DNA from 2 places in the Pantoea sp. X-Soil-YNGN-844 genome. Region 2 is predicted to be linked to the other one. Evidence: predicted binding sites of a transcription regulator. Region 2 holds the regulator's gene; the other holds the start of a gene.

The links. The regulator LexA, encoded in region 2, represses DNA repair genes until DNA is damaged. The targets are predictions, from matches to a motif close to TNCTGTATGTACATACAGNA.
Region 1: mutH (DNA mismatch repair endonuclease MutH) is a predicted target of LexA. The motif match lies at 5,200-5,219, and genes of this name have one in related genera.

The regions. Positions count from the first base shown of each region.
Region 1 is NZ_AP036007.1:3,278,246-3,286,029, forward strand. Features, by position in the region: gene thyA (thymidylate synthase) at 169-963, opposite strand; gene lgt (prolipoprotein diacylglyceryl transferase) at 960-1,841, opposite strand; gene ptsP (phosphoenolpyruvate--protein phosphotransferase) at 1,980-4,226, opposite strand; gene rppH (RNA pyrophosphohydrolase) at 4,239-4,766, opposite strand; gene mutH (DNA mismatch repair endonuclease MutH) at 5,451-6,128, shown strand; gene AC6I8C_RS15190 (TerC family protein) at 6,229-6,939, shown strand; gene AC6I8C_RS15195 (YgdI/YgdR family lipoprotein) at 7,058-7,276, shown strand; gene AC6I8C_RS15200 (NADP(H)-dependent aldo-keto reductase) at 7,416-7,784, shown strand, end outside.
Region 2 is NZ_AP036007.1:317,956-325,739, reverse strand. Features, by position in the region: gene dusA (tRNA dihydrouridine(20/20a) synthase DusA) at 1-727, opposite strand, end outside; gene AC6I8C_RS01385 (conjugal transfer protein TraF) at 834-2,084, opposite strand; gene zur (zinc uptake transcriptional repressor Zur) at 2,536-3,057, shown strand; gene AC6I8C_RS01375 (CsbD family protein) at 3,122-3,334, opposite strand; gene dinF (MATE family efflux transporter DinF) at 3,491-4,813, opposite strand; gene lexA (transcriptional repressor LexA) at 4,913-5,527, opposite strand; gene AC6I8C_RS01360 (diacylglycerol kinase) at 5,633-6,001, opposite strand; gene plsB (glycerol-3-phosphate 1-O-acyltransferase PlsB) at 6,130-7,784, shown strand, end outside.

The sequences.
Region 1 (7,784 bases), 3.0 Mb from region 2:
AACAGGCGAAACAACAGGTGTTGTGACAGGCTGGAAAGCATGTCGCAGAGAATCTTCACCCCGCACACAGGCAGTGGCAGAAGCGTGCGAACGGTGCCGCAGATTTACCGGTATGCAGGCAAAAAAAAGCCCCGGCGAAGTTGCCAGGGCGTTATCTTTTATCGCGGGTCAGATGGCGACAGGCGCTTTGATCGCGGGATGCGGATCGTAGCCCTCAATCTCGAAATCGTCGAACTGATAGTCAAACAGTGACGCCGGTTTGCGTTTGATCACCAGCTTTGGCAACGGACGTGGCTCGCGAGTCAGCTGCAGGCGTGCCTGCTCCAGATGGTTGCTGTAGAGGTGTGTATCACCGCCAGTCCAGACGAAGTCACCTACCTGCAGATCGCACTGCTGCGCCACCATATGCACCAACAGCGCATAGCTGGCGATGTTAAACGGCAGACCCAGGAAGATGTCGCACGAGCGCTGATAAAGCTGGCAGGAGAGCTTGCCATCCGCCACATAGAACTGGAAGAACGCATGGCAAGGAGCCAGCGCCATCTCGCTGAGCTCACCAACGTTCCAGGCAGAAACGATAATCCGACGTGAGTCAGGATCGCGCTTCAGCTGCTCGATCACCTGGCTTAACTGGTCAATTTCCTGACCGCTGGCCGTGCCCCAGCTGCGCCACTGTTTGCCATACACCGGGCCGAGATCGCCATTCTCATCTGCCCACTCGTCCCAGATGGAGACGTTATTTTCCTTAAGATAACCGATGTTGGTGTCACCTTTCAGGAACCACAGCAGCTCATGAATAATGGAGCGGATATGGCATTTCTTGGTGGTGACCAGCGGAAAACCATCCTGCAGATTGAAACGCATCTGGTGACCAAAAATTGAAAGCGTACCCGTGCCGGTACGGTCAGCTTTTGGTGTGCCTTCGTGCAGCACATGTTGCATTAAATCCAGATACTGTTTCATTTTTCCTCGCGAAATTGTGGCTGCGGGCGACGACGATACGCCCAGAACATCATAATAATACCGGCAACAATCATCGGCACAGAGAGGATCTGTCCCATACTGATTCCGCCTTCAAACAGGCCAAGCTGGGCATCCGGCTGACGGAAGAACTCAACGATTATACGGAAGGCGCCGTAGCCAATCAGGAACAGGCCAGAGACGCTGCCCATCGGGCGCGGCTTGCGAATAAACAGATTCAGAATGATAAACAGCACCACACCTTCCAGCGCCAGTTCATAGAGCTGCGAAGCATGACGTGGCAGTACGCCGTAGGTGTTAAGCAGTTCCTGATATTGCGGATTGGTGGCGGCCAGCGCGACATCTTCGCTGCGGGAGCCAGGGAACAGCATGGCGTAACGGAAGCCCGGATCGACACGTCCCCACAGCTCGCCGTTAATGAAGTTGCCGAGACGACCGGCACCCAGCCCAAACGGGATCAGCGGCGCAATGAAATCCGAAACCTGGAAGAAATTACGTTTAGTGCGGCGGGCAAAGATCAGCATCACCACAATCACCCCGATCAGGCCACCGTGGAACGACATGCCGCCATCCCAGACTTTGAACAGATAGAGAGGATTTTCCAGGAACAGCGGTAAGTTGTAGAACAGGACATAGCCGATACGGCCGCCCAGGAAGACGCCCAGGAAACCGGCGTAAAGCAGGTTCTCAACTTCCTCTTTTTTCCAGCCGCTGCCAGGCTGATTGGCGCGGCGTACTGCCAGCCACATGGCGAAAACAAAGCCTACCAGATACATCAGACCGTACCAGTGCAGCGAAACCGGTCCGATCGAGAAGATCACCGGATCGAACTGCGGAAATGCAATATAGCCGTTATTCATCATTCACCGTCTATTTTTCAACCCTGAAAAGGGGTGTTGTCAGGCACATAAATTAAGGCTGCGCATCATAGCACAGCCGGTTTTGTGAATTGTCTTGCAAATGTAAACGCGGATAACGCGTAAAGCCTGCTTCAGCATCTAACGACCGCCGCGAATCAAGCCACCTAATCCGCGCCGCTCCATAAAGGCCGAAACCAGATGGCGAACTTCGGTGGCGGTGTCGGCATTCATTCCCTGCTCGCTGAGCTTCTGTACCTCTTCACGATCCAGATGACGCAACAGATACTTAACGCGCGGTACGTTTTTACCGTTCATGCTGAGATGGTGATAACCCAGGCCTATCAGCAGCGCGACGCACATCGGATCGCCTGCCATTTCACCACACAGGCACAATTCCAGATTGGCCAGGCGGGCTTCCTGCGCAATCGCATTCAGTGCGCGCAGCATCGCCGGATGCAGCGAGTCGTACAGATTCGCGACGCGGGTGTTGTTGCGATCCACCGCCAGCAGATACTGCGTCAGGTCGTTGGTGCCGACCGAGACAAAATCGACCCGTGACGCCAGATGCGGGATCATAAACAGCATCGACGGCACTTCGATCATGATGCCGATACGGGGCGTGGGGATCGCATAGCCCAGCATCTCTTCAACCTCGCGTCCGGCTCGCTCAATCAGCTGCTTTGCGTCGTCAATCTCGTCGATATGACTGATCATCGGCAGCAGGATACTGAGGTTACCGGAGGCAGCATTGGCGCGCAGCATCGCGCGCACCTGCACCAGGAAAATTTCCGGCTGGTCGAGCGTCAGGCGGATGCCACGCCAGCCCAGGCAGGGGTTCTCTTCACTGATCGGCATGTAGGGCAGCTGTTTGTCTGCCCCCACATCCAGCGTTCTCAGCGTTACCGGCTTGTTGTGGAACAGCTGCAACATGCCCTGATACTGCGCCACCTGCTCCTCTTCCGACGGGAAGCCGTTCTGCAGCATAAACGGGATTTCGGTGCGGTAGAGGCCGATACCATCCACCCAGCTGCCCAGCGCCTGTTCATGTTCCGGGCTTAATCCGGCATTGAGCATCACCTGCACGCGTTCGCCACTTTTCAGCTCACCCGGCTGATCGACTACGCCTTCCGCCATTTTGCTCAGCGCGTTCTCTTCGCTGATCAGCCGCTGATACTCCTGCACCAGCACCGGCTCGGGATCGATCAGCAGCTCACCGCGATAGCCATCAACGATCAGCAGGCGTTTGTTGAGCTGATGAGGCTGGATGTCAGCGCCCATCACCGTCGGGATGCCCATGGCGCGCGTCAGGATCGCCGCGTGGGAGTTAGCTGCACCGTCACGCACTACCACACCCGCCAGCCGCTCCTGCGGCAGCTCCGCTAAGGTGGTGGCGGTCAGCTCATCGGCGACCAGCACAAAGCGTTCCGGCCAGGCATTGGTGCCGACCAGAGTATCATCGAGGTGAAACAGCAGACGCTGACCCAGCACCCGCAGATCGCCAGCGCGTTCACGCAGGTAGTTGTCAGTCAGGCTGGCGAACTGTTCAGCAAACTTCTCGATCACCTGTTTCACGGCCCACTCCGCGACCGATCCGCGCTCGATCTCGTCGAACAGATCTTTCTTTAGTCGGGCATCGGTTAACAGGTGGGAGTAGAGATCGAAAATGGCCGCGCTCTCTTTCTGGGCGCTGGCGCTGAAGCGTTTGCTGAAGCGGCGGAATTCACTGGCCGCTTCGCTCATGGCAAGCGACAGACGCTCACGTTCACGCTGCACATCCAGCGTCGAGGCGGCCGAAACCTGATCGAGCAGAGGCTGCGTCTCATCGACCCAGCCGGGTGCCACCGCTACGCCAGGCGCTGCCGCTATGGCGCGCACCCGCGTCTGCCGGAACTGACCAAACAGCTGACCCATTTGAGACTGCGACAGCAGCGCTGCCATCTGGGTGGCGAGCGTCACCAGGAATGACTCTTCGCTTTCATCAAACTGACGGTGTTCGCGCTGCTGCACCACCAGCACGCCAAGAAGCTGGCGACGGCTGATAATGGGCACGCCGAGGAAGGAGCGATAACGCTCCTCTTTGACTGCGGGGATATATTTAAAGCTGGGGTGACTCTGGGCGTCAGCAAGGTTGATCGGTTCGGCCAGACGGCCCACTAAACCGACGATACCTTCGTCAAACGCCAGCGTCACGGTGCGGCCACGCGGTTTTTTGAGGCCGCGCGTCGCCATCAGGTAATAGCAGCGACGATCGTGGTCGGCGAGGTAAACGGAACAGACTTCCGTGTCCATCGCCAGACAGATCTCATTGACCAGGATGTCGAGTGCTTCATTGAGACGCGGCGCACTCGCCACTTTTTCTACAATTTCGCGCAACTGAGTGAGCATAAAGGGCGTGGCCTATCCTCTCTTACGTCGATGGGCAGGATTATTTCGCTGCCCCGCACTCTCCTGCATAGACATCACCACGCCAGCGAATTCCTTCATTACCCGACGATAGACATCGCGCTTAAAGGAGACAACCTGACGCACCGGATACCAGAAACTGACCCAGCGCCAGCCGTCAAACTCCGGCGTGCTGCTGTGCTGCACATTGATATCCGCGTCATTACACATTAACTGCAGAAGAAACCACTTTTGTTTCTGGCCGATACATACCGGCTTTGTGTCCCAACGCACCAAACGTTTTGGCAACTTGTAACGCAACCAGTTACGGGTAGAGGCAAGTATTCGAACATCTTTCCGGTGTAATCCGACCTCTTCGAACAGTTCGCGATACATCGCCTGTTCTGCGGTTTCACCGGGATTGATGCCTCCCTGAGGAAATTGCCAGGAGTGCTGTCCAAAGCGCCTGGCCCATAACACTTGTCCCTGCCGGTTACAGATTACGATACCAACATTCGGGCGGTAGCCATCATCATCGATCACCGGACTACCTCAAAGCAAAATTTGAATGGCCTGATTGTTTCACACTCCTTACAGGCGGTAAACCACTGGATTCATGGGGGGTTGAGCCATCAATAGCGGGATAACTCACAGAAAAGGGCAAAGTTATAAACAAAGACCGCAAAAAAGATCGATCTTATTCACCTTTTCTGTGGATAGCTTTGTGAAGAACGCGGGAGTTAACTGAATAACCCTGTCATCACACCTGGGAATGCCAAAAAGAGACAATTGCCTATCTTACTGATTAAAAATGAAATTAATGCAGAATTACGCTTCATCGTCTTTTTATAAACAGCGAATATTTTTACGCCCACTGACAATTGGCTAAATTATAAGCACAGTGCTTTTTATCCACAGATAATTGCTCAGGGTTAGGTCAGTGCGGTGAAAATTTGGTCAAATAGCAAAAAGTCAAGGCTGTAAATGGAACCAGTACCGCAAACATAAGGGGGTTATCCCACTTTTCTGTGGATAACCGGGCTGGAGATCCTGTTCATTGTTGCGGGTAAGCTGGGATAACCCTGACCCACTACGGGTAGCGTAAGGGCAATCCACCTAAAAAAGCATGATCTATCATGTTATTATCGCTCCCGGACACGATTTATTTTAGCGGGACAACTTAGCTACCCGCAGCTGTACAAATTTTAATCATTGCGAGTTATCAACATGTGTTATCCACCAGGACCACCCGAAGATGAAGCCACCCTGCTGGCACGCGCGCAGGATTTAGCCGGATTACCTATGGAAACGCTGGCTGCGCGTGCCGGTCTGCCCATGCCTGCGGATCTTAAACGCGATAAAGGCTGGGTCGGTATGCTGCTGGAGTGGCACCTTGGGGCGAGTGCGGGCAGCAAAGCGGAACAGGACTTTGCCCATCTGGGTATCGAACTGAAAACCATCCCGATTGATGCACAGGGTAAACCGCTGGAAACCACCTTTGTCTGCGTCGCACCGCTGACCGGTAACAGCGGCGTGACCTGGCTCACCAGCCATGTGCGTCACAAGCTGATGCGGGTGTTGTGGATCCCGGTTGAAGGCGGACGCGAGATTCCGCTGCGGGAACGCCGTGTCGGCGCGCCGCTGTTATGGAGTCCGAATGCGGAAGAAGATGAGATGCTGCGTCAGGACTGGGAAGAACTGATGGATATGATCGTGCTGGGGCGCGTTGAGCAGATTACCGCACGGCATGGTGCCTGGCTGCAAATCCGGCCCAAAGCCGCCAACAGTAAGGCACTGACCGAGGGAATCGGCGATCAGGGCCAGCCTATCATGACCCTGCCGCGCGGCTTCTACCTGAAGAAGAGCTTCACCGGTCCCCTGCTGGCACGCCATTTTCTCCTGTAAATCGCTTATCCTGCGCGACCAACGTCGCAATTTTGTGGGAGATTGGCGAATTCAATGCGTATAATCGCCGTTTACTTTTCGTTTAGGATTGAATGCCGGTATGTTTGAGTGGATTTCTGATCCCAACGCCTGGCTGGCGCTGGGCACCCTGACCATCCTTGAGGTGGTGCTGGGTATTGATAACATCATTTTCCTGTCGCTGGTGGTCGCTAAACTGCCCAAACACCAGCAGGCCAGTGCACGCCGCATTGGTCTGATGGGGGCGATGTTAATGCGTCTTGGCCTGCTGGCTTCCATCGCGTGGGTCGCCCGTCTGACTAACCCGCTGTTTACGCTGATGGATCATGCCTTCTCGGCGCGCGATCTGATTCTGCTGTTTGGCGGTCTGTTCCTGCTGTGGAAATCGAGCATGGAGATCCATGAAACGATTGAAGGCAGCGAAGGCGAACACAATACCCGCGTTCATTCGTTCCTTGGCGCGATTGTGCAGATCATGATGCTCGACATTATTTTCAGCCTCGACTCGGTGATTACCGCCATCGGCCTCTCCGATCATCTGTTCATTATGATGGCAGCCGTCGTGATTGCAGTGCTGATGATGATGTTTGCGGCACGCGCTATTGGTGAGTTTGTCGAGCGCCATCCGTCAGTGAAAATGCTGGCACTCTCCTTCCTGATTCTGGTCGGTTTTACCCTGATTCTGGAGAGTTTCGCGGTCCACGTACCAAAAGGTTACATTTATTTCGCTATGTTCTTCTCCATGGCGGTTGAGTGCCTTAACCTGATGCGCAGTAAGAAAAAGCACGCCTGAGAAAGTCAAGGGCGAGCCTGCTCGCCCGGTTATTTTCAGAATCCTACGATTAACCCTGCCGGCAAAACCATTTATTACTACACTTTTTGCACTTAACGATTTGTGAGGAAGAGGCGTGATGAAAGGGTGGGCAGGCGTAGCACTGGTGATGGTAACCGCAGCGTTACTGAGTGGATGCAGTTCTGATTATGTCATGGCGACCAAAGATGGCCGGATGATCATGACCGAGGGCAAGCCGAGCATTGATAAAGAGACCGGCCTGGTGCAGTACACCGACCAGACGGGTCACGAGGTGCAGATTAACAGCGATGAGGTCTCAACGATCATTGAACGTTAAGTACCCGATTTAATGACCTGCCACCGATTCCGCGCTGGCAGGTGATTTCCCCGATTTTTCCCCCTTCCTTCCCCGCCGTTGCTCGCGCTATAGTCCCTGAGGACACAACATTCCATTCCATAAAAAAAGGAAGCTGGCAATGCACTATCATCGTATTCCCCACAGCACGCTGGAAGTGAGTCAGCTGGGGTTGGGCACTATGACGTTTGGCGAACAGAACAGCGAAGCCGACGCCCATGCTCAGCTGGATTTGGCTATCCATTCCGGCATCAACTTTATTGATACCGCTGAAATGTATCCGGTGCCACCGCGCCCGGAAACTCAGGGTCTGACCGAACAATACATTGGCAGCTGGCTTAAACAGCGCGGCAGCCGCGACAAAATCATTCTGGCCAGTAAAGTGGCGGGTCCGTCACGCGGCAATGATGCGTCGATTCGCCCGGATATGGCCCTGGACCGTAAAAACATCCGCGCCGCACTTGATGCCAGCCTGAAACGTCTGAACACC
Region 2 (7,784 bases):
CGACCTGGGCCAGAATGCCGGGGTTTTGATAGGCTTCGCGTCCCATCATCACACCGTCCAGGTGCTGCAGGTGGGTCTGGGCTTCTTCCAGCGTTTTTACGCCGCCATTAAGCGCGATCGTCAGATGCGGGAAATCGCGTTTCAGCTGATAGACGCGTGGATAGTCCAGCGGGGGAATTTCGCGGTTCTCTTTGGGGCTGAGGCCAGAGAGCCAGGCTTTGCGCGCATGGATGATAAACGTCTCACACTCACCGCGACCTGCCACCGTGCCGATAAAGTCCGTCAGGAATTCATAGCTGTCCAGCTCATCAATCCCGATGCGGGTTTTCACCGTCACCGGAATCGATACCACATCGCGCATCGCTTTAATCGCATCCGCGACCAGATTCGCCTCGGCCATCAGGCAGGCACCAAAACGACCATTCTGAACCCGATCCGAAGGACAGCCGACATTCAGGTTTACTTCATCGTAGCCGCGCTGCTCTGCCAGCTTCGCACACTGCGCCAGCGCCGCCGGATCGCTACCGCCAAGCTGCAACGCGACCGGATGTTCCGCCTCGCTGTATGCCAGGTAATCCCCTTTGCCATGAATGATCGCGCCTGTGGTCACCATTTCGGTGTAGAGCAGCGTGTCACCGGTCAGCTGACGATGAAAATAGCGACAGTGACGATCGGTCCAGTCGAGCATGGGGGCGATAGAGAAACGTTGCGAAGAGAAATTAGGCATGAAGCGCAGACAATCCGGTAATTAAGGGTGATGGAATTCTGTGCAAGGATAACACAAGGGCGGGCGATAGTGCATCGCCCGCCCCCGAACAGCCGGAATAACGTGCTTAGAAGTTAAAGCCCAGCTGCATCATCGCGCCCCAGGTGTTGTTAGCCCCCACCGAGCCAGCCAGATCCAGATGGACAGCTTTGTTAAACGGTGACAGACCAAAACCTGCGGTGGCAACATTTTCGTCGTTAGACCGCATGTCCGCCCGATAACCGGCACGCAGTTGCAACCAGTCAAGCACGCGGTACTCCGCGCCCACTGCCGCATACTGGCTGTTATCCTGGGTTTTGAAGCGTTTGGTTTCAGTCAGATCCACATCGCCTGTCACGGTAAACGGCCCTTTATCCCAGGATAGTCCGGTGGTGACCAGCGGGCGAATCTGGTAGGTATCGCGGAACCCGTTGACCTCTTTGGTCTGCAGATCGCGCGAAACCAGGTTCTGTCCGGTCACGCCCAGCGTCCAGTTTTCAGCAAAGGTGGTCGCCAGACCGGCATCAACGTTAAAGCCGGTGTCGGTGCTGCGATACTGGCTATTGTTGATGTCGTTCTTGTCGTAGTTATAGATGCTGGCAGTGTAGTTATAGAGCGAGGTTTTCTGCACTTTCGGCGTTACGCCCACCGAGACCGGCTGACCGGCGATGGTGAACTCATGCGCGACCGCCACACCATAATCAATGGTCAGTGCCGCTAAGCCATTTGCACTGGAGCGAAGGTTATTTTGATCGCCTGGACGTGGCAGCACCGTTCCGTTAGCAACACCGCGCAGGTAGTCGATATCACCCTGGACCACGTTGGCACGGACGTGCGCCGTACCGTAGGCTTTGGTAATAAACGCAAAAGGCAGGGTCTCATTAGGGATCGTGACGGCCACGGCCACGCCTGCACTGCCGTCCGCTTTGTTACCGCGCAAATCGCTGAGCTTGTCAGCGACGTCGCCGGAGGCAGCACGCAGTTCAGGGTAGCCACGCAGATAATCCGCAAAAGTCAGGTTACCAATCACGTCGCGATAGCGATCCACGGTGTCGGTAATATCATCGACTTTATCGATCAGCTTATCTTTGTCAGTAACCTGAATACCTGCCGAGGGAATAATAATGCTGACGTTATCGTCAGATTTAGCACGCGTCATTAATGCCGGGTTCGCCAGCACTGCTGAGCCATAAACAGAAGATGCTACGCCGGTGCCACCCATGGCGTCATTACGTGCATCATACCAGGTCCCTGCCGCCATGGCGGAAGAAGAAAGGAAAAGCGCGGTCGCTGCAGCGGAATAATTCAGCGCTGAACGTTGAGCGGATTTTTTCACCATTTGCCTGCCATCACCTGAGAAATTGTCATTGAAACATTCAACGACTGAATAGTTTGTTAGCCCTATTGTGAACCCTGGCTAACGCGTTATTGCTGTGAATTCAAAGGAAACAGTGTCTTAATTCAAAGGATTGGACGTTTTCCAATCAAAAAACCGTTGTAATTGTTCAGACTGTGTCGGGTTATTTCAAATACTGCCAGACTTTCCTTAAGTCTTTCTGAACATTACTTCTTAACTCAGTGAGATGCAAAGCAAAATGCCAACAAATTCCGCTTCATGTCGATTGAGAATGGATCTGATTTCTCGTCAGATTTGAGATAGATAGCGGCTGAAATTCTTAAAATGCTGCTTTATCAGGCAAATAATGCTGTTTTAACAGGCGAAAACGAACATCGGCGCCGCAAAACTATGTGTGATAAAATAACATCACTTATCCAGCGGAGAATTTTTCATGACAAACATGACGTCGCAGCAAATTTTGATTCAGGCTGAAAAAATGTGCCTGCAGCGCGGTGTACGTCTGACTTCGCAGCGTGCTGAGGTATTGCGCCTGATGGCCGAACAGCCAGGCTCGATCAGCGCTTACGATCTGCTGGATCAACTCCGCATCAACGAACCGCAGGCCAAGCCCCCCACCGTATATCGGGCACTCGATTTCCTGCTGGAGCAGGGTTTCATTCATCGGGTGGAGTCCAACAATAGCTACGTCATGTGTCACCACTTTGAGGCACCGGCGCATACCTCAGTGATGCTGGTCTGCGACCGCTGTGCAGCGGTAACGGAGAAACAGGCGCAGGGCGTGGAGAAGATTATCGCGACGCTGGCGGGTGAAGCGCAGTTCGCTTTACGCCACAGTGTGATTGAAGCGCATGGCCTGTGTGAAAATTGTGCTGCAGTAGAAGCCTGTACGCACCATGAAAGCTGCGAACACGATCATCAGGATGAGGGTAAAAAGCGGGGAAAACGCGGGTAACTGGCGCATCTTTGTGTGGTTCCGGTGCGGGTGCACCGGAACGTGTTAACTGATCAGCGCTGCATTACCAGCGGTGGTCTTTATTCTGGCCTTCCCAGTCCGTCACTTCACGCTCTGCTTCATCTTTCGCATAGCCATAACGTTCCTGGATTTTGCCGACCAGCTGATCGCGTTTGCCTTCGATAACCTGCATGTCATCGTCGGTCAGCTTGCCCCATTTCTCTTTCATTTTGCCTTTAAACTGCTTCCAGTTGCCGCTCGCTTCATCTTTATTCATGGCAGACCTCCAATCCTCGGGGTTTAATGATTATCTTGTTACTTAACAAAATAACGATATAAAGCGCTGGTTAACTGCGCCGGATAAAGTTAATTGTAGTAGCCAGATTCACAAACCCGGAATAATACGGAATAATCTGTATCAGCCTGTACAGCGTCAGGCATCAAACCAGCTGTTCTGACGCCAGTGCCTGCGCCAGATGAGCCACAGTGACAGACCGCGCAGCGCCAGGAAAACCGTTACCGCCAGCCACAGTCCGTGATTGCCCAGCGCCGGTACGCTCAGCAGCGTCAGAAAGTAGCCTGCTGCTGCTACCACCATGCTGTTACGCATCTCACGTCCGCGCGTCGCGCCGATAAACATCCCATCCAGCAGATAACACCAGACACCGATCAGCGGCATAACGATCTGCCAGACCAGATAGCGGTCAGCACTTTGTTGCAGCGAAGGAAGGGAGGTCAACAGGGTAACAATCTGCGGGCCAGCAATGGCATAGATCAGCGAGAAGAACAGCGCCACCACCACCGCCTGCCGACAGGCAGAGTGCCAGACGCGCCGCAGTTTGCCGCCATCTTTTGCACCATGCGCCTCGCCGGCAAACGCTTCAACCGCGTAGGCGAAGCCATCCAGCGCATAGGCCGTGAACGTGATGAACATCAGCAATACCGCGTTAACTGCCACCACATCCGGGCCCAGCCGCGCGCCCAGCACGGTCAGCGAGGCGAAACAGAGTTGCAGCATCAGTGAGCGCAGCATGATATCCCGGTTCAGCCGCAGCAGCCGGCCGCTGTCACCGCGCCAGCTCTGCTTCAGCAGGCTCAGGGGAATACCACGCAGCTTCAGGACCCGCCAGACCATGATGCTGCCGACACCCAGCGTAATGTACTCCGCCAGCGCCGTGGCGGTTGCCGCACCCGCGACACCCCAGTGCAGGCCTATGACCAGCCAGAGATCGAGTACGATATTAACCACATTGCCCACCACCAGCAGGATCACCGGCGCGCGCGCATACTGCACGCCCAGCAGCCAGCCCAGAATGACCAGATTTGCCAGCGTAGCAGGCGCACTGAGCCAGCGAATCTGAATAAACAGCGCCGCCTGTTCCAGTACCGCGGGATTACCGCCAACCAGATGGGTCGCCAGCTGAATAATCGGATAACGTAAAGCGATGAACAGTACACCTGCCAGCAGCGCAATGATCAGCGGCTGCGTCAGTGCGCGTGCCAGCGCGGTTTTATCGTCCGCACCAAACGCCTGCGCCGTAAGGCCAGTCGTACTCATTCTAAGGAAAAGCAGCAGCATAAAGAGGAAGCTGGTCACCGTGGTCCCGACCGCAACCCCGCCAAGATAGACAGGGCTGTCGAGATGACCAATAACTGCAGTATCGACCACTCCCAGTAAGGGAACGGTGATATTTGAAAGGATCATCGGCAGCGCAAGCCGCCAGAGATTTTTATCGGTTGCCGTGATAAAGCGCATTCGCCGTTCCGTGCTCGGTGTCGCTGCGCAAAACAGTCAGCGACAAAATTAGGGCAGACAGAATAGCATCAGAAAAGGCGAATGCACGCAGGCCTAAAATCAGAGCCACTCGCCGTTGCGCACCACGCCAACCGCCAAACCTTCAATGGTCAGGGACTGTGCACGGGTATCGACAACAATCGGGTCAAAATCACTGTTTTCAGGCAGCAGATGCACGATAGCACCCTGCTTTTTCCAGCGCTTAACGGTGACTTCATCATCGATGCGGGCAACGACAACCTGGCCGTTGCGCACATCCTGGGTTTTATGTACCGCGAGCAGGTCGCCATCCATAATCCCGATATCTTTCATCGACATTCCGCTGACGCGCAGCAGGAAGTCGGCAGACGGCTTAAACAGGCCCGGATCGACCTTGTAGTGGGTTTCGATATGTTCCTGCGCCATGATCGGCTCACCGGCAGCAACCCGGCCAATCAACGGTATGCCTTCTGAGGCTTCTTCTTCCATTAACAGACGAATGCCGCGCGATGCACCCGAAACGATCTCAATGACACCTTTACGCGCCAGCGCTTTCAGGTGCTCTTCTGCCGCATTCGGTGAGCGGAAGCCCAGTTGTGCAGCAATCTCTGCGCGCGTAGGCGGCATGCCTGTTGAAGAAATATGGTCGCGAATCAGGTCATAGACCTGCTGCTGCCTGCTGGTTAATGCTTTCATCCCGCCCCCTGGTTGTTTATACAGTCGCTGTGAGTATATACAGGTATTGGCGAAATGGAAACCGATTGTCAGGCAAAACGCGGCTTCCGGCGCGATATGGAACGCTTATCGCAAATGTGTCCAGAGCAGCGCGATCCAGACAAACAGTGCCAGTAAGATGCTGATCAGTACCGCCGCAGAGCCCATATCTTTGGCCCGGCCCGCCAGCGGATGATGCTCCTGACCGATGCGGTCAACGACCGCTTCAATGGCGCTATTAAGGATTTCAACAATGACGACCAGCACCACTGCCCCGATCATCAGGATGCGTGAGACCACATCGACATCCAGCCAGCAGGCGATAATAATGGCGACCAGCGCAGCCAGGGCTTCCTGACGAAACGCCGCTTCATGTTGCCAGGCGGCACGCAGTCCCTGCCAGGAGTAACCTGCGGCTTTAACTATTCTGATAAGTCCGGTGGCATTATTTGCCATGATGTGGGAACCCTTTTATCGGATTGACGTCAATGTCTGGGCTGCGTGCAATTGGCACCACCACAGATCTTCGCTGCACTTTCTGGTATGCTTGCGGCGCTTTGCTAACAAGAGGCTTCATGTTGTCTATGTCAGGTTGGCGTAAACTCTATTACAAATTGCTTAATTTACCACTGTCGTTTTTGGTAAAAAGTAAGGCCATTCCGGCCGATCCCGTGTCTGAACATGGTCTGGATCCGACCCGACCTATTATGTATGTTTTGCCTTACGATTCGAAGGCCGACTTACTGACTTTACGCGCGCAGTGTCTGCGGCATCATCTGCCTGACCCGCTCTCTCCGCTGGAGATTGATGGTTCACTGCTGCCGCGCCACGTATTTATCCACGATGGCCCGCGCGTCTTCCCCTATTTTGTGCCCAGCGTGGAATCGGTGAAAATCTTTCACGATTACCTCGATCTGCATCGCAATAATCCTACGCTGGATATCCAGATGCTGCCGGTAACGGTGATGTTTGGTCGCGCACCAGGACGTGAAGTTCAGGGCGAAGCCACGCCACACCTGCGGGTGCTGAACGGCGTACAGAAATTCTTTGCGGTGATCTGGCACGGACGCGACAGTTTTGTTCGCTTCTCGCCGACCGTTTCGCTGCGCCGCATGGCCACGGAACACGGTACGGATAAGTCGATTGCCCAGAAACTGGCTCGCGTGGCGCGCATCCATTTTGCCCGTCAGCGGCTGGCGGCGATTGGCCCGCGGTTACCGGCGCGTCAGGATCTGTTTAACCGTCTGCTGCAATCCAAAGCGATTGAAAAAGCCGTCGAAGATGAAGCACGCAGCAAAAAAATCTCCCATGAGAAAGCGCAGCAGAATGCTGTCGAGATGATGGAAGAAATTGCCGCCAACTTCTCTTATGAAGCGATTCGCGTTACCGACCGCGTGATGGGCTGGCTCTGGAGTCGTCTCTATCAGGGCATCAACGTCAATGGCGGCGAAAAAGTGCGCCAGCTGGCGCAGGATGGCCACGAGATTGTCTATGTGCCGTGCCATCGCAGCCACATGGATTATCTGCTGCTCTCCTACGTGCTCTATCATCAGGGCCTGGTCCCGCCACACATTGCTGCCGGTATCAACCTCAACTTCTGGCCAGCCGGCCCGATTTTCCGTCGTCTGGGCGCATTCTTTATTCGTCGTACTTTTAAAGGCAACAAGCTCTACGCCACGGTGTTCCGTGAATATCTCGGCGAGCTGTTTACCCGCGGCTATTCGGTTGAGTACTTTGTCGAGGGTGGTCGTTCTCGTACCGGCCGCCTGCTGGACCCGAAAACCGGCACCTTAGCCATGACATTGCAGGCGATGCTGCGCGGCGGTAACCGCCCGATCACGCTGGTGCCGATCTACATCGGCTATGAGCACGTGATGGAAGTGGGTACTTACGCCAAAGAACTGCGCGGCGCGGCGAAAGAGAAAGAGGGCTTCATGCAGATGGTGCGTGGCTTGCGCAAGCTGCGCAATCTCGGTCAGGGTTATGTTAACTTTGGCGAGCCGCTGCCGCTGGTCAACTATCTCAATAAGCAGGTGCCGGAATGGCGCGATGCCATCGATCCGATTGAGCCGCAGCGTCCGAGCTGGTTAACACCGACGGTCAATGATATCGCGGCCAGTCTGATGGTGCGTATCAATGAAGCGGGCGCGGCCAATGCCATGAACCTCTGTGTTACCGCTTTGCTGGCGTCACGTCAGCGCTCACTCACCCGTGAACAGCTGATTGAACAGCTGGAGTG